4 regions of the Breoghania sp. genome follow, and region 4 is predicted to be linked to each of the others. Evidence: predicted binding sites of a transcription regulator. Region 4 holds the regulator's gene; each other region holds the start of a gene.
What was found. Region 4 encodes LexA, which represses DNA repair genes until DNA is damaged. Its sites were predicted from a motif close to TGTTCNNNNTGTGTTCNG; they were not measured.
Positions count from the first base shown of each region.

Region 1: the regulator LexA is predicted to act here: its motif matches at 1,531-1,548, upstream of recA (recombinase RecA).
Region 2: the regulator LexA is predicted to act here: its motif matches at 2,067-2,084, upstream of ABGM93_RS13930 (YifB family Mg chelatase-like AAA ATPase).
Region 3: the regulator LexA is predicted to act here: its motif matches at 4,229-4,246, upstream of uvrA (excinuclease ABC subunit UvrA).

Region 1 covers NZ_OY771475.1:225,871-231,360, reverse strand. The annotation lists gene recA (recombinase RecA) at 332-1,414, opposite strand; gene ABGM93_RS00965 (PfkB family carbohydrate kinase) at 1,694-2,677, shown strand; gene ABGM93_RS00960 (pseudouridine-5'-phosphate glycosidase) at 2,762-3,685, shown strand; gene ABGM93_RS00955 (PAS domain-containing protein) at 3,723-5,490, opposite strand, start outside.
Region 2 covers NZ_OY771475.1:3,202,088-3,207,577, forward strand. The annotation lists gene ABGM93_RS13925 (response regulator) at 1-81, opposite strand, end outside; gene ABGM93_RS13930 (YifB family Mg chelatase-like AAA ATPase) at 337-1,866, opposite strand; gene gshB (glutathione synthase) at 2,496-3,440, opposite strand; gene dut (dUTP diphosphatase) at 3,608-4,063, opposite strand; gene coaBC (bifunctional phosphopantothenoylcysteine decarboxylase/phosphopantothenate--cysteine ligase CoaBC) at 4,060-5,331, opposite strand; gene ABGM93_RS13950 (penicillin-binding protein activator) at 5,417-5,490, opposite strand, start outside.
Region 3 covers NZ_OY771475.1:977,432-982,921, forward strand. The annotation lists gene ABGM93_RS04355 (DUF1127 domain-containing protein) at 606-755, opposite strand; gene uvrA (excinuclease ABC subunit UvrA) at 1,103-4,039, opposite strand; gene ABGM93_RS04365 (hypothetical protein) at 4,530-4,823, opposite strand; gene ABGM93_RS04370 (SapC family protein) at 5,364-5,490, shown strand, end outside.
Region 4 covers NZ_OY771475.1:1,345,606-1,351,095, forward strand. The annotation lists gene moaC (cyclic pyranopterin monophosphate synthase MoaC) at 1-248, shown strand, start outside; gene glp (gephyrin-like molybdotransferase Glp) at 262-1,467, shown strand; gene ABGM93_RS06090 (ferredoxin--NADP reductase) at 1,784-2,599, shown strand; gene lexA (transcriptional repressor LexA) at 2,934-3,656, shown strand; gene ABGM93_RS06100 (ComEC/Rec2 family competence protein) at 3,782-5,490, opposite strand, start outside.

The DNA.
Region 1 (5,490 bases), 1.1 Mb from region 4:
GGATCATATCCGTTATCCGCGCGCATGCGCAGAAGGCGCGCACCAATCCACAAGTACGGCGCGCCTCAAGCGCCGCCGCCAGATGCACGGGGCCAACCGGCGCGGGTGGGCGCTCCGCTGCCGAAAGCACTCGGTTTCTGGAAAACCCAGGGTCCAAGGAAACCCCGGTTCTGACGAAGCCCAAGTTCTGACGGAACCCTGAGCGCAAAAAGCCCCGCCGGAACCGATGCTCCAACGGGGCTTTTCACTTGCAAATGCTGTCTGTCGAAGACGAAGGCGCACACTTCCCACGTGAGGCCACCCGTTTGGCAGCCTCCCGCCATGGGGGCGATCAATCGTCGACGGAACCACTCGGGCCCTCTTCACCGCCTTCCGGGTCGGTGATCTTTTCCGCGATAAGCCCCGCATTCTGGCGGATTGCCAGCTCGATCTCTTCCGCGACAGCCGGGTTCTCGCGCAGGAAATTCTTGGCGTTCTCACGCCCCTGCCCCAGACGCTGGCTGTTGTAGGAGAACCAGGCCCCCGACTTCTCCACCATCCCGCTTTTGACACCCAGATCGATGAGTTCGCCCATCTTGGAGATGCCTTCGCCATACATGATGTCGAATTCGATCTGCTTGAACGGCGGGGCGAGCTTGTTCTTGACGACCTTGACCTTGGTCTGGTTGCCGACAACCTCGTCCTTGTCCTTGATCGAACCGATGCGGCGAATGTCGAGACGCACAGAGGCATAGAACTTGAGCGCATTGCCGCCGGTCGTTGTTTCGGGCGAGCCGAACATCACGCCGATCTTCATGCGGATCTGGTTGATGAAGATCACCATGGTCTTCGACTTGGAGATCGAAGCGGTGAGCTTGCGCAGCGCCTGACTCATCAGACGAGCCTGAAGGCCGGGCAGGCTGTCGCCCATCTCACCTTCAAGTTCCGCACGCGGGGTGAGCGCGGCCACGGAATCAACCACAAGCACGTCGATCGCGCCGGAGCGCACCAGCGTGTCGGCGATTTCCAGCGCCTGCTCGCCCGCATCGGGCTGCGAGATCAGCATGTCGTCAATCGTGACGCCCAGTTTGCGCGCATAGACCGGGTCCAGCGCATGTTCGGCGTCGATGAAGGCGCATACGCCGCCCTTCTTCTGGGCCTCGGCAATCGTGTGCAGCGCCAGCGTGGTCTTGCCCGAGGATTCCGGACCGTAGATCTCCACGATACGTCCGCGCGGCAGACCGCCGATGCCGAGTGCGATATCGAGCCCGAGCGACCCGGTGGAGATCGCCTCCACCTCAACGACCTGGCCTTCGCCGAGCCGCATGATCGATCCCTTGCCGAAGGCGCGCTCGATCTGCGCCAGGGCTGCGTCCAGTGCTTTGGTCTTATCCATTCCCGTCCCCTCGACGAGGCGAAGTGAGGCCTGTGACATGTCTGGCTCCTTATTCCACGCCCGTCAGGCGGTTTCAAACTGCTACAATGTACCTGGTTTGTTCTGCATATTTATCCCCATGTCAAGCGCCTCTATTTTATGGTTTAATTTCAGTATGTTCACATCTTGTTCCTGGCGCACGTACACCGCCGCTTTCGCTGCGTCGCGAACGAGATCTGCCGGGAATCGCTCCCGCCCCCTTGGCGCGACCCGCTCTTGAGACGAAGATTGAAGCAATCGGGCCCGCAATCGGGCGGAGAGTGAAGGAGCCGCCGCGCAATGACGCCGCCATTTCCCCCAAGCGAAAGCTCGCCGCCGGTGCGCCCCACCGGGGCTGTGGCGCTTGTCGGCGGCCTCCATCTGGATCGCATCGCCCATGCGGACCGGCGCATCCTGCCCGACACCTCCACCCCCGCCCGTATCGAAAGGCGCCCCGGCGGGGTAGCGGCAAATGTGGCCATGGTTCTTGCCCGTCTCGGCGTCTCCGCCCGCCTGCTGGGCTGTGTGGGCGCGGACGGCGATGGCAAGGAGCTTGTGGAGCGGTTGAGCGCGCTGGGCCTCGATCTGAGCGGCGTCGCCGAGGGGCGCGGCGTGACCGCAACCTATCTCGCGCTGCACGATCCCGACGGACATCTGGCCGCCGCCGTGGTCGATGACGCGATCACCGCCCAGTACTCTCCGCAAACGCTCCATCGCAACCATTCCCTTCTGGCGGGAGCCCGCATCTGGTTCATGGACACCAACCTGCGCGCCGATACGGTGGAAGAGCTCATGCGTCTTGCGGGCCTGCGCCGGGACGGCGTGTTTCTGGTGGCGGATGCCGTCTCCAAAGCGAAGGCCCGAAAACTGGAACCGATCCTCTCGCGCCTTGATCTTCTCTTTGCCAATCTCGGCGAGGCGGAGACCCTTGTCGATCGGAGCGGCTCGGCGGAAAGCCTGGCGCAGGCGCTGGTCGACGAAGGTGTCGGCGCTGCCATCATCACCGACGGGGCGCATGGCGTCGTCATGGCGCGCAAGCGCGAAAAGCCCGTCCGCCGCGCCGCGCTACCCGCCAGAACGCTGGACGTCACCGGAGCAGGCGATGCCCTGACGGGCGGAACGCTCGCAGGTCTGATGGCAGGCCTCGACCTTGCCGAAGCCCTGGATTACGGTCGCGCCGCCGCCGCCCTCACACTGGAAGCAACGGGCGCAGCCCCCGAAAGTCTGACCCTCGCAGCCCTGCATCTGCGTCTCGATGCAGCCGAGGCGGATCGGCTCGCCTGACAGTCAATCCGCTCAAGCTTATGACATAACGCCCCCGGAGGCCTGACCGGCCGCCCCGCAGGGCTCAACAGGAAAGACCGGACCGTGATTGAAGAAATCATCCCTTCGCCCGAAGTCGAAGAGGCGCTTGTCACCGGCAGGCCCGTTGTGGCGCTGGAATCGACCATCATCACCCACGGCATGCCCTGGCCGAAAAACGTCGAGACCGCACGCGCGGTCGAAACCGTCATCCGCGAGGAAGGCGCTGTGCCGGCCACCATCGCGGTCATTGACGGTATCTTGCGCATCGGCCTGTCCTCGGCGGATCTGGAGGATCTGGCTCAAGCCTCCGGCGTGATGAAGCTCTCGCGCGCGGATCTGGCCTTTGCCATCGCGCAACGCCGCACCGGCTCCACCACCGTGGCTGCCACCATGATGGCAGCCCATGCGGCCGGTATTTCCGTCTTCGCCACCGGGGGCATTGGCGGTGTGCATCGCGGGGCGGAAACCAGCTTCGACATTTCCGCCGATCTCGATGAACTGGGCCGCACGCCGGTCTGCGTCGTCGCGGCGGGGCCCAAGGCGCTGCTCGATATTCCGAAAACGCTGGAGGTGCTGGAAACCCGCGGAGTGCCGGTCATCGCCTATGGCACGGATGAATTGCCCGCCTTCTGGTCCCGCGGTTCGGGCCTTGTCGCCCCTTACAGGCTGGACACCGCACAGGAAATCGCGCGCCTGATTTCCACGCGCGCCCGCTTTGCGGGCCATGGCGGCATTCTGGTGGCCAATCCCGTTCCGGAGGAAGCCGAAATCCCATCTGGTGAAATGAACCGGCACATCGAGGCCGCCCTCACGCAGGCGAGCGCCAACGGCATTCGCGGCAAGGACGTCACGCCCTATGTGCTGTCGAAGATCCTCGAACTGACCGATGGCCGCAGTCTTGAGACGAACATCGCCCTTGTCGTGAACAATGCCCGCCTCGCCGCCCGCATCGCGGTCGCCGCATGGGCGGCCAGCATAGAAGGCTGACGCCGGTCGCGCCTTGGCCGGAACGCGGTTGCGGCGGTCACTCCGCCGACAACGCTTCCTTCACCGCCGTGGCCAGCTCCTTCAGCGAGAAAGGTTTCGGCAGGAACGAGAATTTCTCGTTCTCCGGCAGGTTCTTCTCGAACGCGCCTTCCGCATAGCCGGAAATGAAGATGATCTTCAGGTCGGGCCGGGTCTTGCGCAGCTCACGCAGCAGGCTCGGCCCGTCCAGTTCCGGCATCACCACGTCGGACACCACCAGATCGATCGCGCCCTCCGTTTCCTCCATGACCTGAAGCGCCTCGGTGCCCGAGCCCGCCTCATGCACCTTGTAGCCGCGCGAGGCCAGCGCGCGGGCCGCAAAGGCGCGCACAGCTTCCTCGTCCTCCACCAGAAGGATGGTGGCGGAGCCGGTGAGATCGGTCATCGGGGTTTCCGCGACGACCTCCTTGGGAGCTTCCTTTTCCTCCGAAACGTGCCGCGGCAGGAAGATGCGGAAGGTCGTTCCCTCTCCCACGACCGAGGAAGGATAGATGTAGCCGCCCGTCTGCTTGATGATGCCATAGACCGTGGAAAGCCCGAGGCCCGTTCCCTTGCCCACTTCCTTGGTGGAGAAGAACGGATCGAAGATCTTTTCCATGATGTCGGCAGGAATGCCCGAGCCGGTGTCAACCACCTCTATCAGCACGTATTCGCCGTCCGGCATTCCGCGCGTGTCTTCCATCGCGCGCGACTGCTCCACATCGATATTGCTGGTGCGAATGGTCAGCCGCCCGCCTTCCGGCATGGCATCGCGCGCATTCACCGCAAGGTTCACCACCACCTGCTCAAGCTGGTTCTGGTCCGCCATGATCGGCCACAGATCGCGCCCATGCACCACTTTCAGTTCCACCTTCTCGCCGAGCAGCCGGTCGAGCAGGATGGACAGATCCGCCATCACGTCATTGAGCGCCAGCTCCTTGGGCCTGAGCGTCTGGCGGCGGGAGAAGGCAAGCAGCTGACGCACCAGACCGGCGGCCCGGTTGGCGTTCTGCTTGATGTTCATGATGTCCTGGAAGGACGGATCGGTCGGACGGTGATTGGCCAGCAGAAGGTCGGAAAAGCCGATGATCGCCGTCAACACGTTGTTGAAGTCATGCGCCACGCCGCCCGCCAGATGGCCGATGGCCTGCATTTTCTGGCTCTGGGCGAACTGCATCTCCAGCGCGCGCTGCTTGGTCGTCTCCAGCGCATAGACAATGGCCGCCTCGCCATCCGCATCTCCGTCCTCGACGGCGGAGATATAGAATGTGGCGGACCGTTCTCCGTCCTGCGAAAGCTCGATATCCATGGGGTGGATTTCGCTGCGCCCTTCCGCGGCCGCCGCAAGCGCGGCGCTCAGCATCTCGCGCCCGTTCCCGGCCACGAAATCGACAAGCATCCGCTTGTCCTCTTCCCCACCTTCCGGCTTGCCCAGAAGCCTCAGGAACGGCGCGTTGGAGCGCACGACCTTGCCGTCGCGGTCGACCGATGCAATGGCGATCGGCGTGTTGTTGAAGAAGCGCGCGAACCGCACTTCGGCCGCGCGCAGGGCCTCCTGCGCTTCCTCGCCAGGCGAGCGGTTGAGCACCAGCGTTCGGCTCTCGCCCGCCTTCCCGTCCGCCCCGAAGGGCACACGATGCAGCAACCGCACCGGAACCGTGCGTCCCTGCCGGGTGACAAGATCGAGATCGATCGTCTCCGATTTCACATCGCCCGGCTGACCGGCAATGGAGTGGATCAATTCCGCCCCATCGCCCCGCACGATATCGCACAGCTGCAGCGCGCCG
Region 2 (5,490 bases), 1.9 Mb from region 4:
CGCAACGGGCAATTCATCGGGGCCGGTCGCAGACACGGAGGAGCGGTCCGGCGCGCCGCCGTCTCCGCTCTCCGGCGTCATACGCCGATTGTCCGCCCCTTGCCGCATGGCCTCGCTGGCCCCCTTTTCGCGCGCGCCATCGCGCGTCAGACCGGTCGGGTCGCCACAAGGGCGCCCCTGCGCGCGCTCCGCAAACCGGGCACACGCATCCGCAGTCTGCCGTAAAGGCGTTGCGAAACCCTTGCCATTCCCGGCAATGGGAAAACGGGACGCACGGGATGGGGCCGGGCAAGGTCAGCGCGGACTGGTGAGGATGACGGCTTGGAGGGCGGGCCTTCAGGCGGCGCTTGCGCGTTTTTGGCCCAATTGGCGATAGGCGAGCGCCTCGGCAATATGGATGCGCCCGACATTTTCATGCCCGCCGAGATCGGCAAGCGTGCGTGCCAGCTTCAGGACACGGTGATAACCGCGCGCCGACAGGTTCAGCGCATCGGCCGCCTCGCCCAGCAAGGCGAGGCCGGCCTCGTCTGGCTGCGCCACGGTCTCGATGAGGCGCGCGCCCGCCTGCGCGTTGCATCTGGCGCTGACATTGAGGGCGGCATAGCGCTGCTCCTGCCGCCTGCGCGCGGCGGCGACCCGTTCGGCGATGGCAGAGGAGGGCTCCCCGTTTCCGGGGCGGATCAGATCGCGGGCGGTGACGGCGGGCACCTCGATGGAGAGATCCACGCGGTCGAGAAAGGGGCCGGAGATGCGCGCCTGATAGTCGGCGGCGCAACGCTGGCCGCGCGCGCATGTGTGGCCGGGCTCCCTCGCATGGCCGCAGCGACACGGGTTCATGGCGGCGACAAGCTGGATGCGGGAAGGATAGGTGACCCGGTGATTGGCGCGCGCGATCACCGTCTCCCCGTTTTCAAGCGGCTGGCGCAAGCTGTCGAGCACCTGCGGGTTGAATTCCGGCAATTCGTCCAGAAACAGAACCCCGTTATGGGCAAGCGACACCTCGCCGGGGCGGGCCTTGGCGCCGCCGCCCACCAATGCTGCCATCGATGCGGAGTGATGGGGGGCCCGGAAAGGGCGCCTGTCCGACAGGCGCCCTTCGGCCAGTTCGCCCGCCAGCGAGGCGATCATCGACACTTCCAGCAGCTCTTTCGGCGTCAGCGGTGGAAGGATGGAGGGCAGGCGCGCGGCAAGCATCGACTTGCCCGCACCCGGCGGCCCGACCATCAGCAGATTGTGCCCCCCGGCCGCCGCGACTTCGAGCGCCCGGCGTGCGCTTTCCTGGCCGCGCACCTCCGCCATGTCGGGAAGGTCGTCGGCGGGCGGCTTGAGACCGGCGCGCGGGCGGGAAAGCACTTGCGTGCCCTTGAAGTGATTTGCGAGCTGAATGAGGCTTTGCGGGGCCAGAATGTCCATATCGGAACTCGCCCAGGCGGCCTCCGGCCCGCATGCGGCCGGGCAGATCAGGCCGCGCCCCATGCCATTGGCCCCCATGGCGGCGGGCAAGACCCCCGCGACCGGCGCAATCGTGCCATCCAGCGCCAACTCGCCCAAGACGACATACTCGGCAAGCCTGTCCGCCGGAACGGCCCCCATCGCCGCCATCAAACCAAGCGCGATGGGCAGATCATAGTGGGAGCCTTCCTTGGGCAGATCGGCGGGGGCGAGATTGACGGTGATGCGTTTCGCCGGCAGCGACATGCCGGAGGCGATCAGGGCGCTGCGGACCCGTTCCCGGCTTTCCGCAACCGCCTTGTCGGCAAGACCGACAATGTTGAAGACCACCGAGCCCGGCCCGACCTGAACCTGCACATCGACGGCAACCGCCTCAATGCCCTGAAAGGCCACGGTTGTGACGCGGCTGACCATGGCTTGCCCCCCAAGACGTGTGCCCTTATCGCGAAATGCGGGCCGCCCGCCCCTTCAACGCGCGGCCCGAAATGCGCGGCCCTTAAATACGCCCCCACATTGCGCCCCTGACATGAGCACACGACGGACATGAGCGCCTGGCAGATGAAATCCGATCGACTGAAACAGAGGTGACCCTACGTCATTTTGACAGTCATATCAAGAACGGAATGGGAACAAATCGAAACGCCCCGCGCGCCTTGCCGCATGCGGAGGCTGAAAGCAAAGAAGGCCGGCGGAGGCCGACCTTCTTCACGGAGAACGGTGTTGTTTTTACAACCGTTGTATGGGCGGGCCTTCAAGCTCAGGCCAATCCCTTGCAAACCACCCTTATACGCACGCAATCACGATTGCGGTTGCGGTTCCACCGGTGATCAGGGGAACGAGCAGAAAGGGGAACGTCAGGCGAAACATGTTTTTTTCCTTTTCATCGCCGGGTTCAGGGGGGGCACATATAGGCTGCACACGCGGCGATTTCCCGCCGAAAATGCGCTTTCCACGCAAATGTGACCATGTGCGTGGTCGCGCGGGAACCGGAACAGCCGCTTCACGCGAAAAGAGGTTTTGAATGGGCTGCCATTTGCGCCTGATCAGGCCTTGCGACGGGCCTCGATCACGTCCCAGACGCGGGCGGCGATATCGGGTCCGCCAAGGCGGGCGACGGCGCGGATGCCGGTGGGCGCGGTGACGTTGATCTCCGTCAGCCAGCCGTCAATCACGTCGATGCCCACCAGAAGCAGGCCGCGTTCGCGCAGGGCAGGCCCGAGGCGGGCGCAGATCTCGCGCTCGCGATCCGTCAGATCGGATTCCTTCGGCGCACCGCCGCGCACCATGTTGGAGCGCAGATCGCCCTCCGCCGGCACACGATTGACCGCGCCCGCGAACTCGCCATCCACCAGCAGGATGCGCTTGTCGCCATGCTTGATGTTGGGCAGGAACTTCTGGATCACCCAGGGCTCGCGGAAGGTGACGGCGAAGAAGTCGTAGAGCGAGCCGTAATTGAGATCATCCGCCGTGATGCGGAAGACCGCCGCCCCGCCATGGCCGAAAAGCGGCTTCATGACGATCTCGCCATGCTCGGCGCGGAAGGCGTCGATCTCGGCGCGATCGCGGGTGATCAGCGTGGGCGGCATGAGATCGGTGAATTCGGTGACGAAGAGCTTTTCCGGCGCATTGCGCACATGGGTCGGATCGTTCACCACCAGCGTCTTGGGGTGGATCTTGTCCAGCATGTGGGTGGCCGCGATATAGGCGAGATCGAAGGGCGGGTCCTGACGCATCAGGATGACGTCCATTTCGCTCATGTCGGTGCGCACACCTTCACCGAGCGTGAAATGATTACCGGCCTCGTCACGCACCTCCACCGGCTCCAGCCGGGCGGTGACGGTGTTGCCCGTCATGGCGAGGCGATCGGGGGTGTAGTGATAGAGCTGGTGGCCACGCTTCTGCGCCTCCAGCATCAGGGCAAAGGCGCTGTCGCCTGCAATGTTGATCGAGGCAATGTGGTCCATCTGGACGGCGACGCGAAGCGACATGAGCTAGGCTCCGATGAAATCTCGGGTCGCCCGGATGCGGTGACGCTTGCGGGCGGCTCAAACAGGGATACAGAAACGGGACGGCCAACGGGGCCGAACGGGCGGGTGTTGGCAGACATATGAGGCGGGCGAGGCCATTTGTCCACGCCCGCCGAACTTTCGCGACTTCAATGCGTGCCGGTGGAGCCGAAACCACGGCCCCCGCGCACGGTTTCACCAAGATCGTCGACGGGGATGATTTCGGCGCGGGCGACCGGCGCCACGACCATCTGCGCGATGCGCGCGCCGCGGCTGATCTCAAAGGGCTCGGCCCCCAGGTTGATCAGGATGACCTTGATCTCGCCCCGATAGTCCGCGTCGATCGTGCCGGGGGTGTTGAGAACCGTGACCCCGTTCTTGGCCGCGAGGCCGGAGCGGGGCCGGATCTGCGCCTCGAAGCCCGGCGGAAGCGCGATGGCGATGCCGGTGGGAACAAGGGCGCGCGCGCCCGGCTCAAGCCGCATCGGCTCAAGCTCTTCCACCGCGGCCATCAGATCCACACCGGCGGCCTCGTCGCTCTGATAGGCGGGCAGGGGCAGGCCGACACCATGCGCCAGAAGACGCATCTTCACCGGAACGCTCATTCATCCTCCGTCTTGGCCGTGCCACGGAAGTGGGCGGCGATGCGCGCCACCAGCCGTTCGGCCACCTGTTGCTTGTCGAGACGCGGCCAGGGCTCGACACCCTCGCGCGTCAGTATTCGGATCTCGTTCGCATCGCCACCCATGATGCCTTCGCCGCTTTCCGGTACGCTGACATCGTTGGCGATGATCCAGTCGGCGCCCTTGCGGGCCAGCTTGGCGCTGGCATTGGCAATCAGGTCCGCCGTTTCCGCCGCAAAGCCGATGACCAGAGCCGGGCGGCCTTCCTTGCGGTTTCCGATCCCGGCGAGAATGTCCGGGTTTTCGGCAAATTGCAGCGCGGGCGGGCGGCCGGAGCCGTCCTTCTTGATCTTCTGGTCCGACGCCCCCTCGACGCGCCAGTCGGCAACGGCGGCGGCCAGAATGGCGATATCGGCGGGGAGCGCGTCTTCGACCGCGGCCTGCATTTCGCGCGCTGTCTCCACCCGGACAACCCTGACCCCGGCGGGATCTGCCTGGGTGACAGGCCCAGAGACCAGCACCACCTCCGCGCCCGCAGCCGCCGCAGCTGCCGCAATGGCGTGGCCCTGCTTGCCGGACGAGCGATTGGCGATATAGCGCACGGGATCGATGGGCTCGTGGGTCGGGCCGGATGTGATGACCACCCGGCGGCCCGAGAGCGGCCCCTTCTCGGCGATGGCGAGCATTTTCGCGGGCAGATGCGCCTTGGAGAAATGCGCCTCGATGGCGGCGACAATATCCAGCGGCTCCGACATGCGGCCCCGTCCGGCCTCGCCGCTTTCCGCCATCTCCCCCACCTCGGGGCCAATGAAGGAAATCCCGTCCCGCGCCAGCTGGGCGACGTTGCGCCGGGTTGCCGGGTTGGACCACATGGCCGGGTTCATCGCCGGGGCGAGGAGGATCGGGCCGGTACAGGCCAACAGCGTCGCAGAGGCCAGATCGTCGGCGAGCCCATGCGCCATCTTCGCCATCAGATCGGCGGTGGCGGGGGCCACGACAACGAGATCGGCATTCCGCGACAGGCGGATATGGCCGATATCATGCTCGGCCTCGCGGTCGAAAAGCTCGGTGAAAACCTGCTCGCCGGTGATCGCGCCAAAGGTCAGCGGGGTGACGAATTTCTGCGCGGCGGGCGTCATCACCGCGCGCACCTTCGCGCCGCGCTCGCGCAGACGGCGCACAAGATCGAGCGACTTGTAGGCGGCGATGCCGCCGGAAACGATCAGAAGGATCTGCTTGTCTTGCAACATGGGTCAGCCCTTGCGGCGCAGCCAGCGCCGGGAAAGGCCCCTCCCGCCGCGCTGGCGGGAGGGGCGCCTCAATCAGTTGCCCAAATCAGTTGATGGCCTGAAAGGTCTTGGGGGCGGGTGACAGAACCCGCGAGCCGGACCCGGTCGCCTCATAGACGG
Region 3 (5,490 bases), 370 kb from region 4:
ATTGGCGCAGGCGAAAAAAAACGCTCGGCGGCGGGAGGAGGTGCCGACGAGCGTTCTTTTTCCTGAGGGCCTGGGAGGAGGTAGCCCTGTCGGAACGTCCAATTGGCCTGGGAGGAGGTAGCCGCATGGACGCAAACTGTTTGGAAAAATGCGCTCGCTGGTGGGAGGAGGTACCAGCGAGCGCTTTTTCCTGAGGGGCCTGGGAGGAGGTAGCCCCATCGGAACGTCCAATTGGCCTGGGAGGAGGTAGCCGCATGGACGCAAACTGTTTGGAAAAATGCGCTCGCTGGTGGGAGGAGGTACCAGCGAGCGCTTTTTCCTGAGGGGCCTGGGAGGAGGTGGCCCCATCGGAACGTCCATTAGGCCTGGGAGGAGGTGGCCACCTGGACGCAAACTCTGCTTCCCATTTGCCCCTGTCGCGGATGCGCGGCGATTTGGTCTGCCGTGCGCCTTGCGCCTGGGAAAGTCGCCCGCCGGTGGGAGGAGGTACCGGCGGGCGCCTTTTAATCTGCAAAGACCTGGGAGGAGGTAGTCCTTGCAGAACGTTCACTCGGCCTGGGAGGAGGTAGCCTCATGAACGCAAAACTCTTGAGTGCGCGCTTGGCTTAAACGGAAGCCCTGCGAGCGACGAACTCGATATCGGTGCGCCCGATACCCAGATCGTGAAGTTCGCGATTAGACAGCTTCGAAAGCTCGTCATAGGTCTCGCGATATTTCCGCCAGCTGCGGAAGCGATGTGAAAGCGTGGTGAGCATCTCAGGACCCCAAAGCTTCTGACCGGTTCGTCTACCGCGTTGTTGCGGTGCAGCGCGTTGTCGATGACCCTTACCTAAGCCAATCGAAGTTGCGTCGCGAGTGGGGTGGTCGCATAGCAGGTCTGCGTTTTGTGCAAAGCAACAAAATGACGCAGAGAAAAGGCACATTTCTGCCACTTATGCGCCGTTTTGCCCCTCCGTGTCATCACGTAGGTTTGCCGTGTTTTTGGGCAGGAAATGCCGCAAATATACAAGCATTTTAAATTGTGCAGCGCAAAATTTTTAGCCTGAAAACTCGCCCAAAATCGCAGGTTTCAGGGACATTGCGGCGCGGGTGCGCCGCAATGTCATTCGGCTGCCTCGTTTTTGCGCTTCGGTCGCCGTGTCAGAAGTTCTTTCAGGAACTGGCCGGTGTAGCTTTTTTCAACAGCGACAAGATCTTCGGGGCGTCCGCGTGCGACAATTTCGCCTCCACCGTCTCCCCCTTCCGGTCCAAGGTCCAAAACCCAGTCCGCCGTCTTGATGACTTCGAGGTTGTGCTCGATCACCACGACGGTATTTCCCTGCTCGACCAGTGAGTGAAGAACCTCCAGCAGCTTCGCCACGTCGTGGAAGTGCAGTCCTGTCGTTGGCTCGTCGAGAATATAAAGTGTGCGACCGGTCGCGCGTTTCGACAATTCCTTGGCGAGCTTCACGCGCTGCGCTTCGCCGCCCGACAGAGTCGTCGCCTGCTGACCCACCTTGATGTAATCCAGTCCCACCTCGCGCAGGGTGACCAGCTTGTCGCGGATGGAGGGGACGGCGGAGAAGAACTCCGCGCCTTCCTCAACCGTCATGTCGAGGACATCGGCGATGGACTTGCCCTTGAACTGCACTTCAAGCGTTTCGCGATTGTAGCGCTTGCCCTTGCACACATCACAGGTGACGTAGACATCCGGCAGGAAGTGCATCTCGATCTTGATGACGCCATCGCCCTGGCAGGCCTCGCAGCGCCCGCCCTTCACGTTGAACGAGAATCGTCCCGGCGCATAGCCGCGCGCCTTGGCTTCCGGCAGGCCTGCGAACCATTCGCGGATCGGCGTGAAGGCGCCGGTATATGTGGCCGGGTTTGAGCGCGGGGTTCGGCCGATCGGCGACTGGTCGATGTCGATGACCTTGTCGAGAAATTCCAGGCCTTCGAGGCGGTCATGTGGAGCGGGGTTGTCCCGTGCGCCGTTCAGCCTTCGGGCCACCGCCTTGTAGATTGTGTCGATGAGCAGCGTAGACTTGCCGCCGCCCGAAACACCCGTGATGCAAGTAAAGGTGCCGAGCGGAATTTCCGCGGTCACGTTCTTCAGGTTGTTGCCGTTGGCCCCCGTGACCTTCAGGCGCTTTGTCTTGGAGATCTTGCGTCGTTCTGCAGGAACCGGAACCTCCAGATCGCCGGACAGATAGCGTCCGGTGAGCGATTTCGGGCAGGCCAAGATATCGGCCGGGGTGCCGGCGGCGATGATTTCGCCGCCATGGACGCCCGCGCCGGGGCCGACGTCGATGACATGATCGGCGGTCAGGATCGCATCTTCATCGTGTTCGACAACGATCACCGTGTTGCCGAGATCGCGCAGGTGCTTCAGCGTTTCAAGAAGGCGGGCGTTGTCCCGCTGATGCAGGCCGATGGAGGGCTCGTCCAGTACGTAGAGAACGCCGGTCAGGCCGGAGCCGATTTGCGACGCCAGGCGAATGCGCTGGCTTTCGCCGCCCGACAGCGTGCCGGAGTTGCGCGAAAGCGTCAGGTATTCCAGCCCCACATCGTTGAGGAACTTCAGCCGCTCGCGAATCTCTTTGAGGATTCGCGGCGCGATCTCATTCTGTTTTGTGTTGAGCTGGCCGGGCAGGGCCTCGAACCACTCCGCAGCCTTGCGGATGGAAAGGGCCGTCACCTCGCCGATATGGCGGCCGCCGATTTTCACCGCCAGGGCCTCCGGCTTCAGCCGGTAACCGTTGCAGGCCTCGCAGGGCGTGTCGGACTGGTAGCGTGACAGCTCCTCCCGAACCCAGTTCGATTCCGTTTCCCGCCAGCGGCGCTCGATATTGCGCACCACGCCCTCAAACGGCTTTGTGGTGGAATAGCTGCGCGAGCCGTCATCATAGGTGAAGGTGATTTCCTCATCGCCGGAGCCATAGAGAATGACATCACGCACGCTTTCGGGAAGATCATCCCAGGCGTCGTTCATCGAGACGTCGAAGTGGCGGCATACCGCTTCCAGCGTCTGGGCGTAATAAGGAGAGGTGGCGCCGGTACGCGCCCAGGGGGCAACAGCGCCGCCGCGCAACGTCAGCGATCCGTCGGGTACGACAAGCGCCCCCTCGAAAGCGAGCATCGTGCCAAGGCCGTCGCAGCTTGGGCAGGCGCCGAAGGGGTTGTTGAACGAAAACAGGCGCGGCTCGATTTCGGAAATGGTGAAACCGGAGACCGGGCAGGCGAACTTTTCCGAAAAGACGATGCGCTGGTGGGTCTCGTTCTTGTTCTGAAGAACGGCGGAGGCATCGGCGGGATCATTGGGACGATCCGCGAACTCGACGATTGCGAGCCCGTCCGCCAGCTGAAGGGCCGTCTCGAAACTGTCCGCCAGCCGGTTGGCGATGTCCGCGCGCACCACAAGGCGATCGACGACCACGTCGATGTCGTGTTTCAGCTTCTTGTCGAGCGCAGGCGCTTCGGCGATCTCGTGGAATTCACCATCGATCTTGACCCGCTGGAAGCCCTTCTTCATCAGCTCCGCGAGTTCTTTGCGGTATTCGCCCTTGCGTCCCCGCACGATGGGGGCCAGCAGATAGAGCCGCGAGCCTTCTTCCAGCTCCAGCACGCGGTCGACCATCTGGCTGACCGTCTGGCTCTCGATCGGCAGGCCCGTTGCCGGCGAATAGGGAACGCCGACACGCGCGAAAAGAAGGCGCATGTAGTCGTAGATTTCGGTGACCGTGCCCACCGTGGAGCGCGGATTGCGCGAGGTGGTTTTCTGCTCGATCGAAATAGCCGGAGAAAGCCCGTCGATCTGATCGACGTCCGGCTTCTGCATCATCTCCAGAAACTGGCGCGCATAGGCGGACAGGCTTTCCACATAGCGGCGCTGTCCCTCGGCATAGATGGTGTCGAAGGCGAGAGAGGATTTGCCGGACCCGGACAGACCGGTCATCACCACCAGCTTGTCGCGCGGAATGTCGAGATCGACATTCTTCAGGTTGTGCTCGCGCGCACCGCGAATGGAGATGGAGCGGCTCGGCTCGGTTAACTGGTCCGGCATCAGGACGTCCTTCCGTGCGGCGTTCGTCCGACGCCGCATAGTTCATATCGAATATCGTTGGCAGCGCGCGCCCGTATGCTTGCGTTACGGGGCCGACCTTCCGGCGAGCGCGAATATCGTCTCAGCGCATAGATGCATCAAGTGGGAGATTTCGCGGAGCTTTCAACGGGGCGAACGCCATATTAATGCAGGAACAAAAGCGGAACAATGAAAAAGTCGCCAGGGTCGACCAATGCCAGATGTGCGGGAGGGGGCGTGAAGCCTTGGCAGGAGGCGCCCGCCCGGGGCATCGATCCATAACTGCGAATGGCATCTGCATCATGCGCGTTTTCAGCATCTTCGGTAACCCGCAACAGGGGGGCATGCGGCTTTCGCGAGGAGCGGCTTCACGCCGTCTGGGGAGGAAGGTGCAACCATGAATAATATTGCAAATAAAGCGTCCTAGGCTTTGTTTTTAAAGTCTTGAAAGAATTCGTTTGGAAGGCAGACTTTAGGTGGAGATCGCTTCATAGGCGAGGGCGTCGCCCTGGGGACCAATCGGGATGAGAAGCAGCTGAATGTTGCCCAATGCCGGGTGGTGAATGGTGTAAAGCTGCTGGGAAAGCGGGCGCTCCGGTGCTGCCCGGAAGACGAGCGCGAACGCGCCGCGCGACCGGATCGACGGCCCCAGTGCCTGAGCTTCGTGCAGCACCAGATCCATGTCGCCGACATCGCAGCTGAGCCGGAATGTCTCGCCGATCAGCGGTTCAAAAACCCTCAGTTCCAGTGCGGCGAGGTCGGTCATGGTGTGGATTGCGTCCCGCGTTCGCCAGGTCGTCGCGCTCTTACCTGACCATAGGTCAACGGGAGCGTTGCGCCAAGGCATGGCATCGCCAGATGGGGCGCGCGGATCGCCGAGGGATTGCGGACGGGCGGCTGCCGATTGGCATGGGCAACGGGGCTGTGTGCAATCTTTCTTGCGGAAGCGGCTCATGACCGCGTTTGCAGAGGGTCAACCAGAAAGACGGCGGGCCATCGCAGGGGATCGCGCGACAAGCGGTCGGCGCGCACTCCAAAGACGGCAAGCCTGTCCCGGCTGTGTCGTTCGCCCGCCAAGGGCCTGCCGGAAATCGGGTTTTGGGCTGCGCCGGCATCCTTGCCGCGCCTTTTGCGCGACATGCGGATCTCATGAAAACCCTGTAAAAGCGCCTTATGCAGTGTTTCTGGTGGCTTTTGCCCTTTGAAAGCCGGGATTGGTCAGCAATGACCCCGCAAGTGGCGTAAAATGCGATTCGATGGCAAAGATACTGTCACACATGGAATTTCCGGCTCAGGATCAGATTTGATGACGGACAAGACAAGCACGGCCGATGCGGCGGCTCAGACCTCCCAGGCGGGAAATGGCGCTGTTGCGAACGGCTCCGGCGAAGGTGAGGCGCCCAAGGGCATTCTGCCGCTGTTCTATTCAGCGC
Region 4 (5,490 bases):
AGGTCACCGTCGACATAGAGCCCGACGAAAGCCTTCCAGGCCTGCGGGTTCAGGCGCTCGCCAAGGTCACCGGCAAGACGGGCGTCGAAATGGAAGCCCTGACGGCTGCTTCGGTCACTTGCCTGACGATCTATGACATGGCGAAAGCCGTCGATCGCTTCATGGTGCTGTCCGGCATTCAGGTGGTGGAAAAGAGCGGTGGCAAGTCGGGCGACTGGAAGGCCCCAGGCTGGACCGATCGGTCCTGAGCGGAGACGCATGATGAGCCTCATTTCCGTCGATGACGCCCTTGCGCGGCTGCTGGAAGGTGTCTCTCCCACGGAGAGCGAAACCGTACCGCTTGCCGAGGCAACAGGGCGGACACTGGCTGCAGATCTGGCCGCCAGCCGCACCCAACCGCCCTTTTCGGCATCTGCCATGGACGGATATGCGGTGCGTGCGAGCGATGTTGCGCATGCGCCATGTTCGCTCAAGATCATCGGCGAAGCGCCTGCCGGACATGGCTTTTCCGGCAAGGTACATGCAGGCGAAGCGGTGCGCATCTTCACCGGCGCTCCGGTGCCCGAAGGCGCGGATACAATCGTCATTCAGGAAAACACCGAGCGCAACGGCGATACGGTCATCATCAACGAGGGCGCAGCTGAAGGCACCTATGTGCGCGCCGCAGGCCTCGATTTCGCGCAAGGCGATATTCTGCTGAAAGCGGGACGCGTGATCGACTATCGCGCGCTTGCGCTGGCCGCAGCGATGAACCACGGCACGGTATCCGTGCGCCGCCGCCCGCGCGTGGCCGTTCTGGCGACAGGAGACGAGCTTGTGGAACCGGGCGAGGTTCCCGGTCCCGACCAGATCGTCGCCTCCAACCAGTACGGCATCGCAGCCATGGCGGAAGCCTGCGGCGGTGAGGCGCGACGTATGGGCATTTCCCGCGATAACGAGAGGGAGCTTGCCGAACATGTGCGCGCGGCGCTCGCGTGGGAGGCGGATGTCCTCGTGACACTTGGCGGAGCTTCCGTGGGTGATCACGATCTCGTTCAGGCGACCCTTGGCAACGAGGGCATGGAGCTTGCCTTCTGGCGCATTGCCATGCGGCCGGGAAAGCCGTTGATGGCTGGCCATCTGGGCCACACGAAGGTTCTGGGGCTGCCGGGCAATCCCGTCTCCAGCCTTGTCTGCGGCCATCTCTTCCTGCGCCCGCTGCTGGCGGCGCTGCTTGGCCGGATCGGCGGCGATGCCACCCCGGAGCAGGCGCGTCTTGCCGGGCCCCTGCCCGCGAATGATCAGCGTCAGGACTATTTGCGAGCGACCCTGCGACGAGACGAGAACGGTGTGCTGATCGCGACCCCGTTCACACTTCAGGACAGTTCCGTGCTTTCGCGTCTGGCGCTGGCGGATGGGCTGGTCATAAGGCCCCCATTTGCCCCCGCGCTTGAGGCAGGAGCCCCGGTTTCGGTGCTTCGTCTCTAGGCCCATTGCACGACAAGACCGGCGCACCGCCGCTCGGGCGCAGGGCATCGCATTTCACCGCGTACGCATCGTGGAGAAAGCTCTTTCCCACTGCCGCCGAAGTTCGGTTGATCGGGGACGTTTATGCCGCTGTCGTTTGCTGTATAACGGTATCGACTGAAATGGGCCGAGCCTTTAAAGCCATTTCCTTCGCATGTATGGCGACGACGCGCCCTATGCGACGGCCCGCACTCCGAAAGGCTCTATGGCGTGAGGTTACACAGCCCGCCAGACAAGCCGCGTGAACCAATATGGTTGGACTGCCCAGGAATTCGATATGAACGTTATGACGCGCCCCGACGAACTCATCGCCATCGCGCCCGCAAACACCTATGTGGAAACGGTGACGGAGGTAACACACTATACCGACCGCCTGTTCCGCTTCCGCATGACCCGTCCGGCCGGCTTCCGATTCCGGTCAGGCGAGTTCGTGATGATCGGCCTGATGATCGACGGAAAGCCGCTCGTGCGCGCCTATTCCATCGCAAGCCCGTCCTGGGCGGAAGAGCTTGAGTTCTTCTCCATCAAGGTGCCCGACGGTCCGCTGACCTCGCATCTCCAGAACATCAAGGTCGGTGATGCCGTACTGATGAAAAAGAAGCCCACGGGTACGCTGGTGAACGATGCGCTCATTCCCGGCAAGCGGCTCTACATGTTCTCCACCGGCACCGGAATCGCGCCCTTTGCAAGCCTCATTCGGGATCCGGAGACCTACGAGAAGTTCGATGAACTAATCCTGACCCATACCTGCCGCGAAGTGGCCGAGCTACAATATGGCCTCGACCTCGTGGAGGAGATCCGCACCGACGAGATGCTTCAGGAGGTGCTCGATACCTCCAAGCTGCGCCACTACACGAGCGTCACGCGTGAAGACTATCCCTTCAAGGGGCGGATTACCGATCTGATAGAGAGCGGGAAGCTCTTCACCGATCTCGATGTTCCTCCTCTCAATCCGGCCAGTGACCGTGGCATGATCTGTGGCTCCATGGAGATGCTGAAGGATACGAAAGTCCTTCTGGAAAAGGCCGGGCTCGTGGAGGGCGCGAACAATCGTCCCGCAGAATTCGTCATCGAACGCGCTTTCGCCGGTTAGCAGATTCGCTCCCGGCAGTTCTTTCAGGGGGTCGAAGCAGGTCGCTTCGGCCCCTTTTTCATATCAAGAACCACCGTCGGAACGATGGAATCCATGGCCAGCCCCGCACTCAAGAGACGCAATCGGCACGTTCCAAACCATGCGGCCCAGCCCCGTTTTCTTCAGTATTTTCAGCACTATTGACGCCTTTCCGGATCCTTCACGGTATCTAGCTCAAGCACCTTTTGAACCTCCGCACATGTTGATTGCCTGCCCGGCCCCTTGCAGAACACATATAGAACGGATACCCTGCGTTCGCGTTTTGTACCCGGACGACATGCAGGCGGAAGACCCAATGCTGACGCGTAAGCAATTCGAACTGCTGATGTTCATTCACGAGCGTCTGAAAGAAACGGGCGTGCCGCCCTCCTTCGACGAAATGAAGGATGCGCTGGACCTGCGCTCGAAGTCCGGCATTCATCGCCTCATCACCGCTTTGGAGGAGCGCGGCTTCATCCGCAGGCTCCCCAACAGGGCTCGTGCGCTTGAAGTCGTGCGCCTGCCGGATTCGGTCTCGCCCGGGTTTGCGGCTCAACGTGGGCGGGGGTTCTCGCCAAGCGTTATCGAAGGGTCTTTGGGCAAGGCAAGCGAACCATCGAAACCGAACACCAGTTCTCACGCCGTGGAAGACGGCGAGGTTGTTTCGGTTCCGGTCATGGGCCGCATTGCCGCCGGCGTCCCCATCTCTGCTATCGAAACGCACAGCCATTCCATTCCGGTCCCCATCGACATGCTTGGAAGCGGCGATTACTTCGCGCTTGAGGTGCGCGGCGATTCCATGATCGAAGCCGGTATTCTCGACGGCGACACAGTGCTGATCCGCAAAGGAAGCTCCGCCGATAACGGAGACATCGTGGTGGCGCTGATCGACGACGAGGAAGCAACCCTGAAGCGGCTTCGTCGCAAGGGGGCCTCCATCGCGCTGGAAGCCGCCAACCCGGCCTACGAAACGCGCATTTTCGGCCCCGACCGCGTTCGGATCCAAGGTAAGCTGGCCGCCCTCTTCCGCCGCTATTGAGGGCAGGACGGCGGGCGGCCCTGTCATTAGACGGCCGCCCATTCTTCTCTCGCTCCCGGCCTCAGGCCGTTCGAGCGGGCCCATCTTCGCCGGGGCGGCACGGCCATGACCGCCAGGCGGGCAAGTCATGGCGCCGGACGCATCTGCCATGGCCTCAACTGGGCGGAGCGTGCGGTCACGATGTGGGGCACGATCCGATCCAGTGGCGCTGGCGGCGGATGGGTCGCAGGCTTTGCCGCAACGCTGCGAAGCGTTTTGGCGGGCAGATCCTGAGGCGGCGTGGTTTGCGTCGGAAATGGTTTGGCATCGCGCGTGACGTCGGCTTTCGCGGCGCGTTTTTCGCGCTGCGAGGCCGGGGGCTCGCCCGTCACGGCAGAGACGTTCTGTATCTTTTCTCGCCAATAGAGCGCGGTTGCACCGTGGATCTTGAGAAACGCCCGATCGATCACGATTGCATGGTCTGCGCAATTGGCCGGGGCCGTCAGAGCCGTCACGACGATATCGGCGCGGAGGCAATCCTCCGCGAAAGCCTCGGGGCGAATGACCCTTGAGACATGGATCACGCGTCGGTGCGGTGCTTCATCGCTCAGGCGCATGCGTCCCTTGCTCGCCCAGCCCCTCTCGTATTCCCCGTCACCCTCTCTGGAGATGCCTGGGTTGCGCTCCATGCCGGAAGGGGCAGCCCCGGGCTCAAGCCCCGCAACAAGATCGTCGGGCGCATTGGTTTTAAGGTGCTGAAGGACTACCTCGGCTCCAGCCTCCGCGGACAGTGGAGCCTCGCGGGGCGCAGCAATTGTGTAGATACAAGCCTCCGCATCGCAGCGCCGCATCCGCCCGTCGACTTCGCGTGACTTCAGCTCGGCTGCATCCCCGTCCGACCTGAGCCAGATCTCTGCGCCGAATTTTCCGCCCGAACCAATATCCAGAGCAAGATGCCCGTCGGGCCCGCGCAGGGCGATTGTGCGTCCGTCCTCGCTCACGATCATGTCCGGGCTTTCATGCATCGCGCCAACGAGAACCGCCAGACAGACAGGCGCGATCCCGAGATACCGCCACCGTGAGGACCAGAGCGCTATCCATAAGAGCCCCCCGGTGAAGAGAATGGCAGGCGCATTACCGATTGCCCCGATAACACCTCCGCCGGGTGTCCATTCAGCGATTTTCGCGGCGATTGCCAGCATCGCATCAATGGCTGCCTGCATTGGGTATAGGGGAAGCGGGTCGAGCCCATAAGGCATGGTGACCAGGCTCACAACAGCCAGGGGCATGATGATCAGGCTCACAAGCGGCATCGCGGCGACATTGGCGATCAGACCGAGGGGACTGCTGCGGAAGAAATGCGTGAGCGCAACCGGGCCGGTCGCAAGCCCCGCGATCAGCGAAGTCATGACGAGCCCCGCCCCCCACAACACGGCAAGGCGCATGCCGCGCCGGAGCATCGACCGCCCAACGATTTCCCGCGCCTGCCGATTTCCTTGTCGCCGTCGTCGTGCCTCAAAAAGTGCCCTGTAGGCTGCGATCAGCGCAATGACGGCAGAAAAGGACATCTGAAACCCCGGCTGCAACAGGGATTCGGGGGAAAGCGTCAGCACGATTGCAGCAGCCAGAGCGACGGAGCGCATGGTCACGGCCGGACGTCCCGCTATCATGGAAAGGAAAACGACCGCCGCCATGACATAGGCGCGCTGCGTGGCGATCGAACCTCCAGAAATGGCGAGATAGAGCGTCGCGGCGGCAAGCGCCCCACCGGCAGCCCAGCTCCTGATCGGATGATAAAGTGCCAGTACCGGGCTCAGCGCCAGTACCGCCCGGATGGCAAAGAAGACGACGCCCG